DNA from 3 places in the Heyndrickxia sp. FSL W8-0423 genome. Region 2 is predicted to be linked to each of the others. Evidence: a T-box and tRNA genes for the amino acid it is inferred to sense, from the RefSeq annotation. Region 2 holds a T-box; the other regions hold tRNA genes.
The links. The T-box of region 2 lies ahead of tyrS (tyrosine--tRNA ligase). A T-box ahead of a tRNA ligase gene usually reads a tRNA of that ligase, here a tRNA-Tyr.
Positions count from the first base shown of each region.

Region 1: it has a tRNA-Tyr gene. The T-box ahead of tyrS (tyrosine--tRNA ligase) is inferred to sense a tRNA for this amino acid. The anticodon was not compared.
Region 3: it has a tRNA-Tyr gene. The T-box ahead of tyrS (tyrosine--tRNA ligase) is inferred to sense a tRNA for this amino acid. The anticodon was not compared.

Region 1 covers NZ_JBBPBE010000001.1:1,956,701-1,963,343, reverse strand. The annotation lists gene MKY81_RS09925 (MOSC domain-containing protein) at 217-849, shown strand; tRNA gene MKY81_RS09920 (tRNA-Leu) at 1,531-1,612, opposite strand; tRNA gene MKY81_RS09915 (tRNA-Cys) at 1,619-1,692, opposite strand; tRNA gene MKY81_RS09910 (tRNA-Gly) at 1,698-1,772, opposite strand; tRNA gene MKY81_RS09905 (tRNA-Gln) at 1,776-1,847, opposite strand; tRNA gene MKY81_RS09900 (tRNA-His) at 1,886-1,961, opposite strand; tRNA gene MKY81_RS09895 (tRNA-Trp) at 1,964-2,037, opposite strand; tRNA gene MKY81_RS09890 (tRNA-Tyr) at 2,045-2,128, opposite strand; tRNA gene MKY81_RS09885 (tRNA-Thr) at 2,152-2,227, opposite strand; tRNA gene MKY81_RS09880 (tRNA-Phe) at 2,249-2,324, opposite strand; tRNA gene MKY81_RS09875 (tRNA-Asp) at 2,346-2,422, opposite strand; tRNA gene MKY81_RS09870 (tRNA-Met) at 2,441-2,514, opposite strand; tRNA gene MKY81_RS09865 (tRNA-Val) at 2,524-2,599, opposite strand; tRNA gene MKY81_RS09860 (tRNA-Glu) at 2,626-2,700, opposite strand; tRNA gene MKY81_RS09855 (tRNA-Ser) at 2,711-2,802, opposite strand; tRNA gene MKY81_RS09850 (tRNA-Asn) at 2,806-2,880, opposite strand; rRNA gene rrf (5S ribosomal RNA) at 2,890-3,006, opposite strand; rRNA gene MKY81_RS09840 (23S ribosomal RNA) at 3,118-6,071, opposite strand; rRNA gene MKY81_RS09835 (16S ribosomal RNA) at 6,260-6,643, opposite strand, start outside.
Region 2 covers NZ_JBBPBE010000001.1:3,691,203-3,697,845, reverse strand. The annotation lists gene acsA (acetate--CoA ligase) at 1-193, shown strand, start outside; gene MKY81_RS18910 (transglycosylase domain-containing protein) at 294-3,134, opposite strand; T-box leader at 3,275-3,491, shown strand; gene tyrS (tyrosine--tRNA ligase) at 3,543-4,802, shown strand; gene rpsD (30S ribosomal protein S4) at 4,890-5,492, opposite strand; gene MKY81_RS18895 (sensor domain-containing diguanylate cyclase) at 5,906-6,643, shown strand, end outside.
Region 3 covers NZ_JBBPBE010000001.1:1,476,916-1,483,558, forward strand. The annotation lists rRNA gene rrf (5S ribosomal RNA) at 1-91, shown strand, start outside; tRNA gene MKY81_RS07365 (tRNA-Glu) at 138-212, shown strand; tRNA gene MKY81_RS07370 (tRNA-Val) at 216-291, shown strand; tRNA gene MKY81_RS07375 (tRNA-Thr) at 374-449, shown strand; tRNA gene MKY81_RS07380 (tRNA-Lys) at 517-589, shown strand; tRNA gene MKY81_RS07385 (tRNA-Gly) at 598-672, shown strand; tRNA gene MKY81_RS07390 (tRNA-Leu) at 683-771, shown strand; tRNA gene MKY81_RS07395 (tRNA-Arg) at 807-883, shown strand; tRNA gene MKY81_RS07400 (tRNA-Pro) at 891-967, shown strand; tRNA gene MKY81_RS07405 (tRNA-Ala) at 992-1,064, shown strand; tRNA gene MKY81_RS07410 (tRNA-Met) at 1,150-1,223, shown strand; tRNA gene MKY81_RS07415 (tRNA-Ile) at 1,243-1,316, shown strand; tRNA gene MKY81_RS07420 (tRNA-Ser) at 1,323-1,415, shown strand; tRNA gene MKY81_RS07425 (tRNA-Asp) at 1,437-1,513, shown strand; tRNA gene MKY81_RS07430 (tRNA-Tyr) at 1,554-1,637, shown strand; tRNA gene MKY81_RS07435 (tRNA-Trp) at 1,641-1,711, shown strand; tRNA gene MKY81_RS07440 (tRNA-His) at 1,724-1,799, shown strand; tRNA gene MKY81_RS07445 (tRNA-Gly) at 1,820-1,893, shown strand; tRNA gene MKY81_RS07450 (tRNA-Ile) at 1,906-1,979, shown strand; gene MKY81_RS07455 (gamma-type small acid-soluble spore protein) at 2,333-2,548, shown strand; gene MKY81_RS07460 (DUF3949 domain-containing protein) at 2,637-2,897, shown strand; gene MKY81_RS07465 (PTS sugar transporter subunit IIA) at 3,121-3,615, shown strand; gene MKY81_RS07470 (PRD domain-containing protein) at 3,654-4,478, shown strand; gene nagE (N-acetylglucosamine-specific PTS transporter subunit IIBC) at 4,721-6,172, shown strand; gene MKY81_RS07480 (hypothetical protein) at 6,292-6,528, shown strand; gene MKY81_RS07485 (YebC/PmpR family DNA-binding transcriptional regulator) at 6,592-6,643, shown strand, end outside.

The sequences.
Region 1 (6,643 bases), 1.7 Mb from region 2:
TTTAACCAACAAAAAAAAACCGTATGCTCTAGAAAAGTTGTTTATTTAATTAAAGTACCCTATAGTTTAAGATCATTCCTGCACATTCTTTAAAGTATATTAATCTTTTCCTAACCCCAATGTTTTTTTAATAATTGTACCTTTTCAAGTGACACTAGTATAATACAATTTATATTAGCGGATTTTGGAGTTCTGTTGAAGTGAGGTAAATTCAAATTGAATCGAAAAATTATTAATTTAGCTGTTGGAAAACCGAAGGAATACAATTGGAATAATAAAATAGGGTTTTCTGGAATAGGGAAATCGGCTGTAAAATCCTTTAAAGTAGAAAAATCTATCATTGTTGGTGATGATGTTGCAAATCACAAATTTCACGGGGGATCAGACCGTGTAGTATGTTTCTATCCATTCGAGCATTACTCTTATTGGGAAGAAGTATTTCAAAAAAAGCTTATTCTACCTGCTTTTGGGGAAAATATTACTGCAACAGGTATGACGGAAGAACAGGTTTGTATTGGTGACATATATAAAATAGGGGATACTATTCTTCAAATAACACAAGGGAGGGTACCTTGTGTAACTATCTCCAATTATAACGAGGAAAAACAACTTTTAAAGAAAGTGATTGAAACGACTCTAACTGGTTACTTTTTTCGGGTATTGGAAGAGGGAACTATTAAGTTCGATTCGGAAATAACTCTTTTGGAAAAACACTCAAAAGAAATATCCGTTTCTTTTGCTACTCAAATTCTTTTTCACCAAAAACAGGATAAAGCATCAATTGAAAAGATATTGGCAGTTGATGCCCTTGCAGAGGACTGGAGGAATAGATTTTTAAAATTGTTATGATTCTCTGCTGTGTAGAAAACTGTGGATGACGCTAAACCTAGACCAAAAAGCTAGTTTTTTTATGTATATCTTATTGAACTAAAATAGGACTGCCGAAACAGTCAATGTTATTTTACATTTTTATCCATTTTTTACGGTCTTTAAGCAGTTTAATGTCAATTAACTAAATTTCTTTAAGATGCCGTTCACGATGCAGGAAATTTAAAAATGCTCTAATTGCTCTTAAACGTGTGTCCATTGTTACTGTTTGCAATCCCTTCTCATTCATATAGAGAATGACATTTCGCTTTATCGCTTTATATGCTCTTTAGAAATAGTGTCTAGTGAGGGGGTAATTTCCTGTTCTCTTAGGATTTTAAAGAAAACAGATAATTCATTTCTATAATATTGGATTGTTTGAGGCTTAGATTTCTGATTTGACAATCATCAACAAATAAAGAAAGAGCAGTTTTGAAATCAATTTCCTTTACGCTTTTTGGACTGTTAATGATTGATACTCCTCAATAGATAATTCTTTTGTATGCCTTGCCATTTTTAAATTCCTCCTTGTTTAATGACAGGTACGCTCACGATTTTATGTACACAATAATTTTCAAAGAATCGTATTTGAGATAAATAAAAAACGTTCCTTACATAGAGTAAGAAACGTTGATTTCACTACATTGGCAAGCAGTGCTATGATACCGGTGGTCGGGGTCGAACCGACACTCCAGAAGGAACACGATTTTGAGTCGTGCGCGTCTGCCAATTCCGCCACACCGGCATAATATGGAGGCGGCAACCGGATTCGAACCGGTGGTAAAGGTTTTGCAGACCTCTGCCTTACCACTTGGCTATGCCGCCATTGTTGGAGCGGAAGACGGGATTCGAACCCGCGACCCCCACCTTGGCAAGGTGGTGTTCTACCACTGAACTACTTCCGCAAACTGGGCTAGCTGGATTCGAACCAACGAATGACGGAGTCAAAGTCCGTTGCCTTACCACTTGGCTATAGCCCAATAATAATATATGATGTAAATATTTATTTGTTCATAAATGGGGCGGATGATGGGAATCGAACCCACGAATGTCGGAACCACAATCCGATGCGTTAACCACTTCGCCACATCCGCCATGGCAGGGGCAGTAGGAATCGAACCCACACTGAAGGTTTTGGAGACCTTAGTTCTACCTTTAAACTATGCCCCTTTAATAATGGTGGAGGGGGACGGATTCGAACCGCCGAACCCGAAGGAGCGGATTTACAGTCCGCCGCGTTTAGCCACTTCGCTACCCCTCCATATCATTACTAAAAGTAATGACTGGTGCCGGCCAGAGGACTTGAACCCCCAACCTACTGATTACAAGTCAGTTGCTCTACCAATTGAGCTAGGCCGGCTTAGTCTATATAATTAATAAATGGTGGCTCGGGACGGAATCGAACCGCCGACACATGGATTTTCAGTCCATTGCTCTACCGACTGAGCTACCGAGCCACTTTATATATTTGAAGAAAATGGCGGTCCGGACGGGACTCGAACCCGCGACCTCCTGCGTGACAGGCAGGCATTCTAACCAGCTGAACTACCGGACCATTTTAATTTCAAATCAATTGCGGAGGCAGGATTTGAACCTGCGACCTTCGGGTTATGAGCCCGACGAGCTACCAGACTGCTCCACCCCGCGACAATAATATGGTGGAGGATGACGGGATCGAACCGCCGACCCCCTGCTTGTAAGGCAGGTGCTCTCCCAGCTGAGCTAATCCTCCAATATGTATAGTTAAAATTTATTAAATGGTGACCCGTACGGGATTCGAACCCGTGTTACCGCCGTGAAAGGGCGGTGTCTTAACCGCTTGACCAACGGGCCACAGTTTAAATGGCGGAGAGCAAGGGATTTGAACCCTTGAGACAGCGTTAACCGTCTACACGATTTCCAATCGTGCTCCTTCGGCCACTCGGACAGCTCTCCTAATGGCTCCGCAGGTAGGATTCGAACCTACGACCGATCGGTTAACAGCCGATAGCTCTACCACTGAGCTACTGCGGAATATTACAAGCTTGGCGACGTCCTACTCTTGCAGGAGGAGATCCCCCAACTACCATCGGCGCTGAGAAGCTTAACTTCCGTGTTCGGGATGGGAACGGGTGTGACCTTCTCGCTATAGCCACCAAACCTTATGGACATATATTATTATATATGATTTTTGAAATTTTTCAAGGATTAATTTAAAATTATTCCTTCAAAACTAGATAGATGAGAAACAGTAATAACGTTGAATCAAATTAGGATAAGTCTTCGACCGATTAGTATCCGTCAGCTCCATGTGTCGCCACACTTCCACCTCGAACCTATCAACCTGATCATCTTTCAGGGGTCTTATTTAGATAAACTAAGGGAAATCTCATCTTGAGGGGGGCTTCATGCTTAGATGCTTTCAGCACTTATCCCTTCCGCACATAGCTACCCAGCGATGCCTTTGGCAAGACAACTGGTACACCAGCGGTGCGTCCATCCCGGTCCTCTCGTACTAAGGACAGCTCCTCTCAAATTTCCTACGCCCACGACGGATAGGGACCGAACTGTCTCACGACGTTCTGAACCCAGCTCGCGTACCGCTTTAATGGGCGAACAGCCCAACCCTTGGGACCGACTACAGCCCCAGGATGCGATGAGCCGACATCGAGGTGCCAAACCTCCCCGTCGATGTGGACTCTTGGGGGAGATAAGCCTGTTATCCCCGGGGTAGCTTTTATCCGTTGAGCGATGGCCCTTCCATGCGGAACCACCGGATCACTAAGCCCGACTTTCGTCCCTGCTCGACTTGTAGGTCTCGCAGTCAAGCTCCCTTGTGCCTTTACACTCTGCGAATGATTTCCAACCATTCTGAGGGAACCTTTGGGCGCCTCCGTTACCTTTTAGGAGGCGACCGCCCCAGTCAAACTGCCTGCCTGACACTGTCTCCCACCCCGATTCAGGGGTGCGGGTTAGAATTTCAATACAGCCAGGGTAGTATCCCACCGACGCCTCCACCGAAGCTGGCGCTCCGGCTTCAAAGGCTCCTACCTATCCTGTACAAGCTGTACCAAAATTCAATATCAGGCTGCAGTAAAGCTCCACGGGGTCTTTCCGTCCTGTCGCGGGTAACCTGCATCTTCACAGGTACTATAATTTCACCGAGTCTCTCGTTGAGACAGTGCCCAGATCGTTGCGCCTTTCGTGCGGGTCAGAACTTACCTGACAAGGAATTTCGCTACCTTAGGACCGTTATAGTTACGGCCGCCGTTTACTGGGGCTTCAATTCAAAGCTTCGCTTGCGCTAACCTCTCCTCTTAACCTTCCAGCACCGGGCAGGCGTCAGCCCCTATACTTCGCCTTACGGCTTCGCAGAGACCTGTGTTTTTGCTAAACAGTCGCCTGGGCCTATTCACTGCGGCTCTCTCGGGCTTGCACCCTAACAGAGCACCCCTTCTCCCGAAGTTACGGGGTCATTTTGCCGAGTTCCTTAACGAGAGTTCTCTCGCTCACCTTAGGATTCTCTCCTCGCCTACCTGTGTCGGTTTGCGGTACGGGCACCTTTCACCTCACTAGAGGATTTTCTAGGCAGTGTGGAATCAGGAACTTCGGTACTATATTTCCCTCGCCATCACAGCTCAAGGTACATGGTGACGGGATTTGCCTCGTCACCCCTCTAACTGCTTGGACGCGCTATTCCAGCAGCGCGCTTACCCTATCCTCCTGCGTCCCCCCATCGTTCAAACGGTGAAGAGGTGGTACAGGAATATCAACCTGTTGTCCATCGCCTACGCCTTTCGGCCTCGGCTTAGGTCCCGACTAACCCTGAGCGGACGAGCCTTCCTCAGGAAACCTTAGGCATTCGGTGGAAGGGATTCTCACCCTTCTTTCGCTACTCATACCGGCATTCTCACTTCTAAGCGCTCCACCAGTCCTTACGGTCTAGCTTCTCAGCCCTTAGAACGCTCTCCTACCACGGACACCAACGGTGTCCATCCACAGCTTCGGTGATACGTTTAGCCCCGGTACATTTTCGGCGCAGAGTCACTCGACCAGTGAGCTATTACGCACTCTTTAAATGGTGGCTGCTTCTAAGCCAACATCCTGGTTGTCTAAGCAACTCCACATCCTTTTCCACTTAACGTATACTTTGGGACCTTAGCTGGTGGTCTGGGCTGTTTCCCTTTTGACTACGGATCTTATCACTCGCAGTCTGACTCCTAAGGATAAGTCATTGGCATTCGGAGTTTGTCTGAATTCGGTAACCCGATGAGGGCCCCTAGTCCAAACAGTGCTCTACCTCCAAGACTCTTACCTTAAGGCTAGCCCTAAAGCTATTTCGGAGAGAACCAGCTATCTCCAAGTTCGATTGGAATTTCTCCGCTACCCACACCTCATCCCCGCACTTTTCAACGTGCGTGGGTTCGGGCCTCCAGTAAGTGTTACCTTACCTTCACCCTGGACATGGGTAGATCACCTGGTTTCGGGTCTACGACCTCAAACTCATTCGCCCTATTAAGACTCGCTTTCGCTGCGGCTCCGCCTCTTCAGCTTAACCTTGCTTGAAATCGTAACTCGCCGGTTCATTCTACAAAAGGCACGCTATCACTCGGCGTCTTTCCGAAGGAAATACGCACAGAGCTCTAACTACTTGTAGGCACACGGTTTCAGGTTCTCTTTCACTCCCCTCCCGGGGTGCTTTTCACCTTTCCCTCACGGTACTGGTTCACTATCGGTCACTAGGGAGTATTTAGCCTTGGGAGATGGTCCTCCCTGCTTCCGACGGGATTTCACGTGTCCCGCCGTACTCAGGATCCACTCTGGAGGGAACGAAGTTTCAACTACAGGGTTGTTACCTTCTTTGACGGGCCTTTCCAGACCTCTTCATTTACTTCGTTCCTTTGTAACTCCGTGTAGAGTGTCCTACAACCCCAAGAGGCAAGCCTCTTGGTTTGGGCTTCTTCCGTTTCGCTCGCCGCTACTCAGGAAATCGCGTTTGCTTTCTCTTCCTCCGGGTACTTAGATGTTTCAGTTCCCCGGGTCTGCCTTCCTTACTCTATGTATTCAAGTAAGGATACTACTCCATTACGAGCAGTGGGTTCCCCCATTCGGAAATCTCCGGATCAAAGCTTGCTTACAGCTCCCCGAAGCATATCGGTGTTAGTCCCGTCCTTCATCGGCTCCTAGTGCCAAGGCATTCACCGTGCGCCCTTACTAACTTAACCTAAAAAGGTTGTTTATTACTTACTTAATGGATTCATCCATAAAGTGGCGATTCTCGGTTATTACTTGGTTATTTCTCATATTATCTAGTTTTCAAAGAACAAGTTTGAAAGGAATTAACCTCTCAAAACTGAACAAAACGAGAACGTCTTCGTTGTAACCACGATAGTGGTTTTCCTTATATCCTTAGAAAGGAGGTGATCCAGCCGCACCTTCCGATACGGCTACCTTGTTACGACTTCACCCCAATCATCTGTCCCACCTTCGGCGGCTGGCTCCAAAAGGTTACCTCACCGACTTCGGGTGTTACAAACTCTCGTGGTGTGACGGGCGGTGTGTACAAGGCCCGGGAACGTATTCACCGCGGCATGCTGATCCGCGATTACTAGCGATTCCGGCTTCATGTAGGCGAGTTGCAGCCTACAATCCGAACTGAGAATGGTTTTATGGGATTGGCGTAACCTCGCGGTCTAGCAACCCTTTGTACCATCCATTGTAGCACGTGTGTAGCCCAGGTCATAAGGGGCATGATGATTTGACGTCATCCCCACCTTCCTCCGGTTTGTCACCGGCA
Region 2 (6,643 bases):
AGAAGAAACGGAGGAGTTGAAGGAAGATATTCGTCAGTTTGTGAAAAGAGGATTAGCTGCACATGCGGCACCGAGAGAAATTGAGTTCCGTGATAAACTTCCAAAAACGAGAAGTGGAAAAATTATGCGTAGAGTCTTAAAAGCATGGGAATTAGACTTACCGGCAGGCGATTTGTCAACAATGGAAGATTAAAACTAAGAAAAGAGAAAAGTACCTTATAATAAGCAAGATAAAGCCCGCATCGTGAATGCGGGCTTTTGTATTGCTTATTATATAGAAAATTTAAGGTTGATCAAGATTTCTTTTTGTTATTCTTGTCTTTCGTTCGATTTTTATCTTTTTCTTTTGCTTCTTTTGTATTTTCGTTTTTACTTTTATTTTTCTTCTCAACCTTGGATGTGTTGGCGCCAATTTTGACTTCGTTTGATGGACCTGATTGTTTACCGGCAATGTCCACTGCGACAACATAATAATTTCCATTTCCTACAGAGTAGGACAAATTGTTATCAGCTGGAATAGAGCCTACTTTTTTACCGCCACTATAAATCCGATAACCAATTACATCTGGGCTTTTTGATCCTTGCCAAACAAGCTTGTTACCCGAAGCATTCAGTTTTATAGATGCCGGTGCTTTACCGTCATCACTTATTTTATCTTGTGGTGCAAGAATCTTTTTCCATAGCGGATCATTTGGTGGTATCAATTGCCCGGGATCAATATTACCATTAGATAACTTTTTGACAAAATCAGGGTTTAAAATTAATCCTGATTGAGCAAACTCTGCTGGTGTAGAATTAAGTGCTAAATATTTTTTTCCATGTATGATAACATATTTTCCTTGAATTAAACTGTTATCCGTTTGTGTAGGCACATATTTACTATTAAATAAATCTGTTTTTACAAGCCCGGCATTGGCACATCCTTTTGATGGAAGCATTCCAGATATTGCGCAAAAGGATCGTTGAACAATCCCACTTGGCATTTTGAATCTATCGTCCGGATCAATTAGTTTCGGATTTACATCATAGGCAGTATTGATTAATTTACTCCAAATTCGATAGTTTCTAATATTATAATCTCCATAACCAACAGCTTCTAAGCTGCTTGGTGTATCATAACCAATCCAAGTTCCGAATGTGACCTTTGGATTCGATGCCACGATCCACGAATCCTTATAATCGTTACTTGTTCCTGTTTTTCCCGCCCAATCAGCAGAAAATTTAAGCATACTAGGAACACTTGCAGCGGTACCATATCTGAAAACATCGCGCATCATATCAAGCATAAGATAAGTAGTTTGACTGCTAAATACGTTCACAGGCTTTGTTTTATGCTTGTATATTACTTTGCCATTCTTGTCTGTAATTTTATCAATTAAATAAGCATCGACAAATTTTCCATCATTTGCAAAGGTTGTAAAAGCATTAACGTTTTCTTCAACAGTGACGCCATTAGTAAGCCCACCTAATGCGGTCGCCAAGTTTTCATAATCACCGGGAACTAAATCCGAAAAGCCCATTTTCTTAAGATATTTTGCCGGTTTTTGATTAATCGTTCTCTGATATACTTTGACAGCAGTGACGTTATGTGATTTCGCTAAAGCCTCCCGAGTCGTTACTAACCCGTAATATCTTCCCGAATAATTGGTCGGCCATGCTCTGCCACCGGACCTAATTCCTGTATCTGAATCAGCAATCACGGTTCCAGGTGCAGTTACACCCATTTCCATCGCAGGTGCGTAAACGAGAAGCGGCTTCATCGTTGAACCATTTGGCCTTCTTGCTTGCGTAGCGTGGTTTAATTGTTCTTTTTTAAAATCTCTGCCGCCGACAAAGCTTAATATTTTCCCCGTTTTATTTTCAATTAATATTCCGCCGATTTGGACGGGTTCTGTTACTGATTTTTCTTCCCCGGTTTTTGGATCTACTTTTGTTACTGTTTTATTTGGTCCATAACCATCAAATTCATCTTTTGCTTTTTGCATTTTATCATAGATTTTTTTATCGATTGTTGTGTGAATATTATAGCCATTTTGTCGAATGTTACGATCGGCAAGTGTTGTGTATTTATCATATAATTTTTTATTTTTATTTAACTCTTTTTCTTTATATCCATCTTTTTGAGCCAGCATAATGGCTACGATATTTCGAGCGCGGTCTTCGATTTCATACGTTAACCATGGGTATTTTTCCCGTGGACTTTTTTGTGGTTTGATAAAATCTTTAACGATATTGTAATTCATCGCATCTTTATATTGCTTTTCTGAAATATAACCATTGTCCAGCATTCGATTTAGGACTAGTTTCATCCGATTGATACCCGGCTCTAATCCGTCTTTACTTTTAAGCTTGCCTCCATTTGTAAATGGGGTGTACATAAACGGGCTTTGTGGCAATCCTGCTATAAAAGCGGCTTGAGCAAGATTTAACTTTTTTGCCGACACTCCAAATATCCCTTTTGCAGCTGATTCAACACCTGCAATATTTTGGCCGGATGAATTTCTGCCAAACGTGGAGACGTTTAAATAAGCTTCAAGTATTTCATCTTTTTTAAAAAACTTTTCTAAGCGGAGAGCTAATAATACTTCTTTAGCCTTTCGATCAAACGATACTTCATTTGTTAATACTTGATTTTTGATAATTTGTTGTGTGAGCGTGCTACCGCCAGTTTGCGTTGAGGAATTGGTTACCTCTTGAAAAACAGCACGAAATAGCGCTTTTGGGACAACACCGTTATGCTCATAAAAATATTTATCTTCGGTAGCAATTAATGCATCTTTTAAAAATTGCGAAACATCTTTGATTTTCACTTCTTCGCGATCTAAATCCGACTTTACTTTTCCTAAATAGACCTTATTAGCGAAATAGAGTTGTGATGTCTCTTCATAATTGTATATGTCCTTCTTCATTTCATTATAAGGACGAACGGGTTCGTCTTTAACTAAAGCTGCAAAATATCCTGCAGCAACACCGCCAGCAAAGAAACCACCTACGACAATCACAATGAATAATATTAATAATAGATTCCAAATAACCCCAATTGTAATTCTAGAGTTTTTTTGTACCTTTTTGTTTTGAAAAATCGCTAGTGATTCCTTTAAACGTTCTAATAATCTAGTCATTTTTTCACCCATCATATTCCCCCTCAAAATCACATACATTATAGCATAAATTTATTATAGAAATGTTAAAATCATTATTTTTCTGAAAGCAATTGACTTTCTTTAGGAGGTATGTTTAAAATAGATTAACTTTTATAAGTACAAATTCATATGAAGAAGCGTTGAAAGGATAAAGTAGTCTAACTATCCATGTTTTAGAGAGTCGACGGTTGCTGAAAGTCGATACAAATAGTTATGATGAATTACATCCTGGAGCATTTACTGTGAAATGATCTAGTAGCAGTAAACGGTAGATACCGTTATATTTTTGAGTGGAGAACAAATCTGTTTCTCAAGTTGGGTGGTACCGCGAGCATTATCGTCCCTTCGTTTTATAAACGAAGGGGCTTTTTTATTTTACACAGAATGGAGTGATGTGAAATGGGTTTATTAGAAGATTTGCAATGGAGAGGGATTATTTATCAACAAACAGATGAAGAAGGAATTAAAGAGGTTCTAGATAAGGAAAAAATTTCGTTATACTGTGGGGTTGACCCGACAGCTGACAGTATGCATATCGGTCATTTGCTTCCATATCTTACATTAAGAAGATTCCAACAGGAAGGACATCGTCCAATTGTACTTGTTGGTGGTGCAACGGGCTTAATTGGAGATCCTAGTGGAAAAAAAGAAGAAAGAAAGCTGCAAACTTTAGAAGCGGTTGACCATAATGTTCGTGGGATTAAAAAGCAGCTTGAGCACATTTTCGACTTTGAAGGAGAAAATGGTGCAATCATGGTGAACAACTATGATTGGAACGGTACGATGGACTTAGTTACGTTCTTACGTGATTATGGAAAATTCATTGGTGTCAATTACATGTTAGCGAAGGATACCATTGCTTCACGCTTAGAAACAGGTATTTCATTTACTGAATTCACGTATACAATTTTACAAGCCATAGACTTTTTCCATTTATACAAAAATCATAACTGTAGAATGCAAATTGGTGGTAGTGATCAATGGGGAAATATCACAACAGGCTTAGAGCTTATTCGTAAAATGAGTCCAGATACTGAAAAGGCGTTCGGCTTAACGATTCCATTAGTGACAAAAGCCGATGGAACAAAATTCGGAAAAACAGAAGGCGGGTCCATCTGGCTTGATCCGGAAAAGACATCACCATATGAATTCTATCAATTTTGGATTAACACTGCTGATGCTGATGTTATTAAATACCTCAAATACTTTACGTTCTTATCACGGGAAGAAATTGAAGAATTAGAAAAAGCGGTTGAAGAGGAACCACATTTACGAAAAGCGCAAAAAACATTAGCGGAAGAAATGACTCGCTTAATTCATGGCGAAGATGCTTTAGAGCAAGCAATGAAGATTACACAAGCCCTTTTCAGCGGCGAGGTAAAGAACTTAACTGCGGATGAAATTAAGCAAGGATTTAAAGACGTTCCATCATTTGATTTCAAAGGAAATGAAGAAATCGCTCTAGTTGACTTATTAGTAGAAGCGAAAATTTCACCATCTAAACGCCAAGCCCGCGAAGATATTCAAAATGGAGCGATATATATAAATGGAGAACGAAATACAGACGTCCAATATATATTATCAATGAACGATCGAATTGAAGAACAATTTACGATTATAAGAAGAGGGAAGAAGAAGTATTTCTTAATTCGCTATTAAAAAATAAAAGACGAACCAAATTGGTTCGTCTTTTATTTTTAATTCAAAAGAAAACCACTTGTATAAATACAAGTGGTTTTAGAAAAATTAACGAGAATAGAACTCAACGATGAATGATTCGTTAATTTCAGCTGGTAATTCAGAACGTTCTGGTAAACGAGTGAATGTACCTTCAAGTTTATCTGCATCAAAAGTAAGGTATTCAGGTACGAAGTTGTTTACTTCGATTGATTCTTTGATAGTAGATAAGTTAGTAGATTTTTCACGAACACCAATTGTTTGACCAGGTGATACGCGGTAAGATGGAATATCAACACGTTTTCCATCTACAAGAATATGTCCGTGGTTTACAAGTTGACGTGCTTGACGACGAGTACGAGCTAAACCAAGACGATATACAAGGTTATCTAAACGAGATTCAAGAAGAATCATGAAGTTTTCACCGTGTTTACCTTGCATTTTTCCAGCTTTTAGGTAAGTGTTATGGAATTGGCGTTCATTCACTCCATACATATGGCGAAGCTTTTGCTTCTCTTGTAATTGAAGACCATATTCAGAAAGTTTTTTACGTTGGTTAGGACCATGTTGTCCAGGTGCATAAGGACGTTTTTCTAATTCCTTACCAGTTCCGCTTAATGAAATGCCAAGACGACGAGATAATTTCCAACTTGGACCAGTATAACGAGCCATTTAAGACTCCTCCTTTATTGTTTTTATTTTGAGTAAAATAAAAACCAGGTGTGAATAATCATTAAGTGTATGATGTTTTCATGTACCATCGCCCTAGCAGCAGAGGGTTACGCGATACACCACATTTTTAGAAGGAATTCTAAAAATGGGAACAACATACGATCATAAAGCTGTTCACAAAGGCTGCAATTATTTTACACAAAGAACATTATATGTTCTCTTATAAATAAAGTCAAGGCAATACTTCATATTAATGTGATTCGCAACACCTTAATGGTAGATTTTTCTATACAAAAAAAGAATCATATAGTATAATAGTACTATGCTATTAGAACCATTTAAGCGTTTGTTCATAATTAATATGAGAAAAAATCCATGAATACTATGCTCTTATAATGACAGGTGATTATACTATGGAAATTTGTGCTCAAAGTTTTATCCTATATTATAAATCTCGATTATTTGATCTTATGGAAGATAAACTAGAAAAACGTATTGCTAATTGGATAACTATTATCGCTGATTGTTTAGATGTAACACATGCTGTTTATTATAAACCGCAACAGGATAATAATAATCGGAATTGTTTTGAACATTCATTTTCTAAACAACCATTCGACTTCCCGAAATGCATCTCTACGAACACGTTACAGGCAATCTTTATCGAAAGTGATTATGTGGGGCACGATATATTAAGTATGCACCCACAATTGAGCATATTTAATTCAGCGTTTCATCTAAAGTATAACGAGATAGAAAAGGGCTATTTATTTTTACATGCTAATGAAGATAAATTAAGTGAATTCGTTTCTCCGAATGTAAACTCTTTTATATATGAAAGTGGAAAAACGATACAAATAATTGAAAAGCAATCAGATATTCTTAATGAAGAAGGTAGATATAAGGAGCTTTTTCGAGTTACAGAAAAATTCCACTCCTCAATGGATGTAGATATTGTTTTAAATGAAATTATTAAAGCGTTAAAAAAAGTTTTTCCCTACTTTACGTATAATTTATTACTTTCGAATGATTCAAAGCACGACAAAACGTTGCCCATTAAAGAACTTCAATTGGATCATATTGATGGCGCTGTTATGGATTCTTACGTTAGTGGCGAAATAAGAATTGAAAAAATTTGTACTGAAAATCAT
Region 3 (6,643 bases), 2.2 Mb from region 2:
ACCCGTTCCCATCCCGAACACGGAAGTTAAGCTTCTCAGCGCCGATGGTAGTTGGGGGCTCTCCCCCTGCAAGAGTAGGACGTTGCCAGGCTATGCCCCTATTTGGGGCTATTATTTTGCTGAAATTTACAAGTTTTGGCCCGTTGGTCAAGCGGTTAAGACACCGCCCTTTCACGGCGGTAACACGGGTTCGAATCCCGTACGGGTCACCATATGGAGGATTAGCTCAGCTGGGAGAGCACCTGCCTTACAAGCAGGGGGTCGGCGGTTCGATCCCGTCATCCTCCACCATTTATTTGTACGAGTTATTTTGAGTTTTCATAATTTAAAAGTGTAATTTTGCAGATTAAATATTGGAAGTATATCTTAATCCGCCGGCCTAGCTCAATTGGTAGAGCAACTGAATCGTAATCAGTAGGTTGGGGGTTCAAGTCCTCTGGCCGGCACCACTTATTATTTGGATTACTGGCTGTATGAGCGATAAAGAAAACTTAATAATATTTTCATTAAAAATTTGAGCCATTAGCTCAGTCGGTAGAGCATCTGACTTTTAATCAGAGGGTCGAAGGTTCGAGTCCTTCATGGCTCATCAAAATTGCGGAAGTAGTTCAGTGGTAGAACACCACCTTGCCAAGGTGGGGGTCGCGGGTTCGAATCCCGTCTTCCGCTCCAGATAACCCTTGCCGGGGTGGCGGAACTGGCAGACGCACAGGACTTAAAATCCTGCGGTAGGTGACTACCGTACCGGTTCGATTCCGGTCCTCGGCACCAAAGTTTTTTACGAAGCAAAATAACTTTCATAATATGCGCCCGTAGCTCAATTGGATAGAGCGTTTGACTACGGATCAAAAGGTTAGGGGTTCGACTCCTCTCGGGCGCGCCATTTAGTACGGGAAGTAGCTCAGCTTGGTAGAGCACATGGTTTGGGACCATGGGGTCGCAGGTTCGAATCCTGTCTTCCCGACCATTCAAAATATACAAATAGTATGATGGGGCCTTAGCTCAGCTGGGAGAGCGCCTGCTTTGCACGCAGGAGGTCAGCGGTTCGATCCCGCTAGGCTCCATTTTTTAAAAGGAAAATGAAAGCATGACATTTCATTTCTGTCCAGCTCCAGCGCCTAATCAAGGCGCTTGTGCTTTTCTTATCATGGCGGTGTAGCTCAGCTGGCTAGAGCGTACGGTTCATACCCGTAAGGTCGGGGGTTCGATCCCCTCCGCCGCTATATAATTATAAATAATGATGGACCCTTAGCTCAGCTGGTTAGAGCAGACGGCTCATAACCGTCCGGTCGTAGGTTCGAGTCCTACAGGGTCCATAAAGTGGAGGAATACCCAAGTCTGGCTGAAGGGATCGGTCTTGAAAACCGACAGGCGGGTTACACCGCGCGGGGGTTCGAATCCCTCTTCCTCCGCCATAAAAGTAAAACTTATAAATTGGTCCGGTAGTTCAGCTGGTTAGAATGCCTGCCTGTCACGCAGGAGGTCGCGGGTTCGAGTCCCGTCCGGACCGCCATTAAATAAATATAATTTATCCCTTAATAACTATCTTTATCGGAGGGGTAGCGAAGTGGCTAAACGCGGCGGACTGTAAATCCGCTCCTTAGGGTTCGGCGGTTCGAATCCGTCCCCCTCCACCAGTTAGGGGTATAGTTTAATGGTAAAACGAAGGTCTCCAAAACCTTTGATGTGGGTTCGATTCCTACTACCCCTGTCAATTATTATGGCGGCTGTGGCGAAGTGGTTAACGCATCGGATTGTGGTTCCGACATTCGTGGGTTCGATTCCCATCAGCCGCCCCATAGAAAATTATTTTATATTTGCGGGTGTAGTTTAGTGGTAAAACTACAGCCTTCCAAGCTGTTGTCGTGAGTTCGATTCTCATCACCCGCTCCAAATTTACATAAAGGGCCTATAGCTCAGCTGGTTAGAGCGCACGCCTGATAAGCGTGAGGTCGATGGTTCGAGTCCATTTAGGCCCATTCAAAAAAATATTCTTTATTAAAAAAACTAGCTACATATTTTAGCTAGTTTTTTGTGTACTTTAGCTTCTTTTCTGATAAATTGTTGTTTTTCTTTAAACACAAAATAATATTAAAAATGCTGAGTGGATTGGAGCGGAAGGAGCTTGACTCCTGCGGGACATAGAGGAAAGGTCGTGACCCCACAGGCGCAGTAGCGCCGAGGAGGCTCGACTTCTCACCGCGAAAAAGCAAGCTCCTGCAGCGGAAAGGAACGGACATTGTTTTTTCATAAACAACAAACTTTATGAGCATATCTAAGACAACAGTATAAAAATATATTGATGATGGAAAATAGTATTAGGAGGGATATTATGAGCGAAAACCAAAGTAATAATAGCGGATTTACAGTAGCTGGAACAAGCATTGATGACGTGAAAAGAAAAAATGCGCAGTCAGGCATGTCTTATAATGAAGTGAAGGAATGGTTGGCTAAAACAACAGGCGGTCATGGAACAAGTATATACAGTAATACAAATGTTGAGGAAGTAAAAAGGAATATTAGTGAATCCATGAGATCAAATAAATAAAAGAAATGTATTTAAATGAATGAAACATTTTCTTTCCTGATCCGTAGTACATTGTAGAAACAATCATTTTCTACAAAGGAGTGGTAGTATGGATATCGCGTTTATTATAATATGGTCGGTTTTAATTTTGTATTTCCTCGTAATGATCCCAATCGAGTATAATAATATTTCTTCCATAAAGGAGCAAAAAAAGAAAGCAAATATGCACCATAATGAAATGTATGAAAAAATGAGCTTCGAGGAAGAACAACTAAATTTTAATCTTCAAGGCAATCTTTTGAACATGCCATCTAATTTAGTCGCTGCACTCATTTACAAGCTACGACATCGAAATTCTTATCGTGGATAAAAAGTTTTAAAAAATGTTACCGCTTACTTGTCTTTTTGTAGAGAGAATGTTACTATATACCTAATAATAAGATATTGATCACATGTTACTGATACGATCAGGCATGGTGGTATGTAAAAGGGTTAACCCTTTTATTGTGCTGCCATGCCTTTTTATAGTTTTATTTGATCACTGTTTGCTAAACCATGAATATTTGTAACATAGGAAAAAAGGAGTCCTTACAATGAAATTTAATTTTTTCAAAAAAGAAATAGAAGAATTGAACATATATGCACCTGTTAATGGACAAATTGTTCCAATTGAGGAAGTACCAGATCCAGTTTTTAGTCAAAAGATGATGGGAGAAGGAGTCGCTATTATCCCATCGAATGGAAATATCCATGCACCAGTTAACGGAACAGTCATCCAAGTTGCCCCAACGAAGCATGCCGTTGGATTACGTGCAGATGATGGTTCAGAAATACTTATCCACGTAGGATTAGAAACGGTTGCCTTAAAGGGAGAAGGATTCAACGTGGCAATTAGTGAAGGAGACAAAGTTTCTGCCGGGCAACTACTAATTGAAGTGGATTGGGAATATATTAAGAAAAATGCCAAAAGCACGATAACCCCGATAGTAATTACTAATAGTATGGAAGGTAAGAAACAGTATACTGTTACAGAAGAAAAGGAAGGTTTACAGGGAAAAACGATAGTGATAACATCTTCCGATAAGTAATACACTGTTTCGTATAGTGAAAACAAGGAGATGGCTCGATGAAGATATCAAAGATTCTAAATAATAATGCTGTTGTAGTAAGGGATGGGCAGGAAGAGAAAATAGCAATTGGCACAGGAATTGCATATGGGAAAAAGAAAAATGATGTTGTCAATCAACAAAAAATTGAAAAACTATTTGTCATGAAGGAAAATGAAAAACTTCAACAGCTTTTGAATCGAATCCCAGAAGAGCATTTTATCATCTCTGAAAAAATCATTACTTATGCAGAAGAGTATATTGGTTCAAAGTTAAATGAACATATTCATATAGCCTTAACCGACCATCTTTCATTCGCGATAGAAAGAGAACAGGAAGGCATTCATTTAAAAAACAAGTTATTACATGAAATAAAAATACTTTATAAACAAGAGTATGAAATCGGTCTTTGGGCAATCAAATATATTAAAGAAAAATGTAATATCGAACTCCCCATTGATGAAGCTGCGTATATCGCCCTCCATATTCACACAATGAAAGATCAGGGCGGCGATATGCGTCAAACCGTTATTCAAACTACGATTATTAGAGATATTGTTCAAACAATAACGGAGTTTTTGAACATCCATATTCATGAAGACGATATCTCTTATCATCGCTTAATCACACATTTACGATTTGCATTAACGCGAATGAATCAAAATGAACTACATACGATGGATAATGAAATGATTGAAATGATTAAAAAGAAATTTCCTCTGTCCTATCAATGTGCCACAGAAATAGCAAAAAATATATTGAATTCATATCGCATTACTTTGCCCGAACATGAACTAGGGTATATTACACTCCATATTGAAAGACTAAGAAAACAATGGGGTTAATAAATCAAAAACATTAAGGAGGTGAGGCAAAGGGGGAATGAAATGTAATTAGTATTACTCACATCACGAACCATTTTAATAATTTAATAGAATTCTTCTATATATAGAAAGTGCCATCTTTTGTATTTTCTCTTATTCATTTTATTTTATAGAAAACTTGTTTTATTAAAATGTTTTGTTCGGATGAAGTAACTACTAAGAAATAATCAGATAAGTTTTTATTCGGGGGGGGAATAGTTATCATGAAGAAATATCTACAAAGAATGGGTAAATCATTGATGTTACCAGTTGCTGTATTACCAGCAGCAGCTATTTTGATGGGGATTGGTTATTGGATTGACCCTACAGGTTGGGGATCTGGCAATGCGGCAGCAGCATTTTTAATCAAAGCTGGGGGTTCTATAATAGATAATATCCCAATTCTATTCGCGGTTGGACTCGCATTAGGGATGGCGAAAGAAAAAGATGGATCTGCCGCTTTAAGTGGGTTAGTCGCTTATTTAGTAGTAACTACATTATTATCAACTGACACAGTGGCAATGTTAAAGAGCATTGATGCAAAAGCTGTTAGTCCTGCCTTTGCCAAAATTGGAAACGCCTTCATTGGTATTATTTCAGGTCTTGTCGCAGCAAATATGTATAATCGATTTAGTAAAGTTCAATTACCAGATGCATTGGCTTTCTTTAGTGGAAAACGATTAGTTCCAATTATGACAGCGGTTTCTATGCTAGTTGTATCAGTAATTTTGTTTTTCGTTTGGCCAGTAGTATACACAGGTTTAGTTTCATTCGGAGAAGCGATAAGTAAATTAGGAGCTGCAGGTGCGGGCCTTTACGGATTCTTCAACAGATTATTAATTCCAACAGGCTTACACCATGCGTTAAATTCTGTTTTCTGGTTTGATGTTGCAGGAATCGATGATATCGGCAAGTTCTGGGCAAACAAAGGTACGAAAGGTGTTACTGGAATGTATCAAGCAGGATTCTTCCCAGTAATGATGTTTGGTTTACCAGCAGCAGCCCTTGCAATGTACCACACAGCAAAAACAAAGCAAAAGAAACAAGTGGCTGCGTTGATGATGGCTGCTGGATTCGCAGCATTTTTCACTGGTGTTACAGAACCACTTGAATTTGCGTTCATGTTTACAGCTCCTTTACTATATTTGGTGCATGCAGTATTAACAGGTCTTTCTTTAATGATTGCCGCTCTATTCCATTGGACAGCTGGGTTTGGATTTAGTGCAGGTTTAGTCGACTTTGTATTAAGTTTAAGAATTCCAATTGCAAATCAACCATATATGTTAATTGTTCAAGGTCTCGTATTTGCCGTTATTTACTACTTCTTATTCCGCTTTATTATTGTGAAATTTAATTTGGCAACCCCAGGTAGAGGCGAAGAAATAGTAGATGACAATGAAGGCGTAAGTACAGCAACGGATAAAAATAATAAATTTACTGTGATGGCTGCTAAGATTTATGAAGGTCTTGGCGGAGATGCGAACGTTACTTCTGTAGACAATTGTACAACTCGTTTAAGAGTTGAAGTAAAAGATATGAATGCTGTTGATCAAAATAAGATTAAGGCAACTGGGGTACCGGGAATTAATATTGTTGGACCACAAAGCATTCAAGTAATTGTCGGAACCTCCGTTCAATTTGTCGCTGACGAAGTCCATCGACTTAGAAAAGGTTAATAGTTTACTAGAAGTGCAAAATCGAATCGGATTTTGCACTTTTTTTATCTTACTTTTTTTGCTAACTATTCGATACTTCTATTACATTTAATGTATAATAGTAAACGAAGAATATAGCGATGAATAATGGGGAAAATTCCCTTGTACTTATTTTGAAGGCTTTGTTAAAATTCAATATTGATATTGACGCTGTTGATTGGAGCGGAAGGTGCGAGACTCCTGCGGGAATAGCTGGACAGATGAGACCCCGCAAGAGCGAAGCGATGAGGAGGCTCATCGCAGAACCGCGAAAAAGCGAGTACCTTCAGCGGAAATCAACAACCAAGTTTAACATAGCTATTTTGAAAAAAACTTGATGAAGTAGCTTATTTCGTATTACTATTTTTGAGTAGAGTTAAAGTGGAAAGAGAGTGTTCATAATGGGACGTAAGTGGAATAATATTAAAGAAAAAAAGGCATCAAAAGACGCAA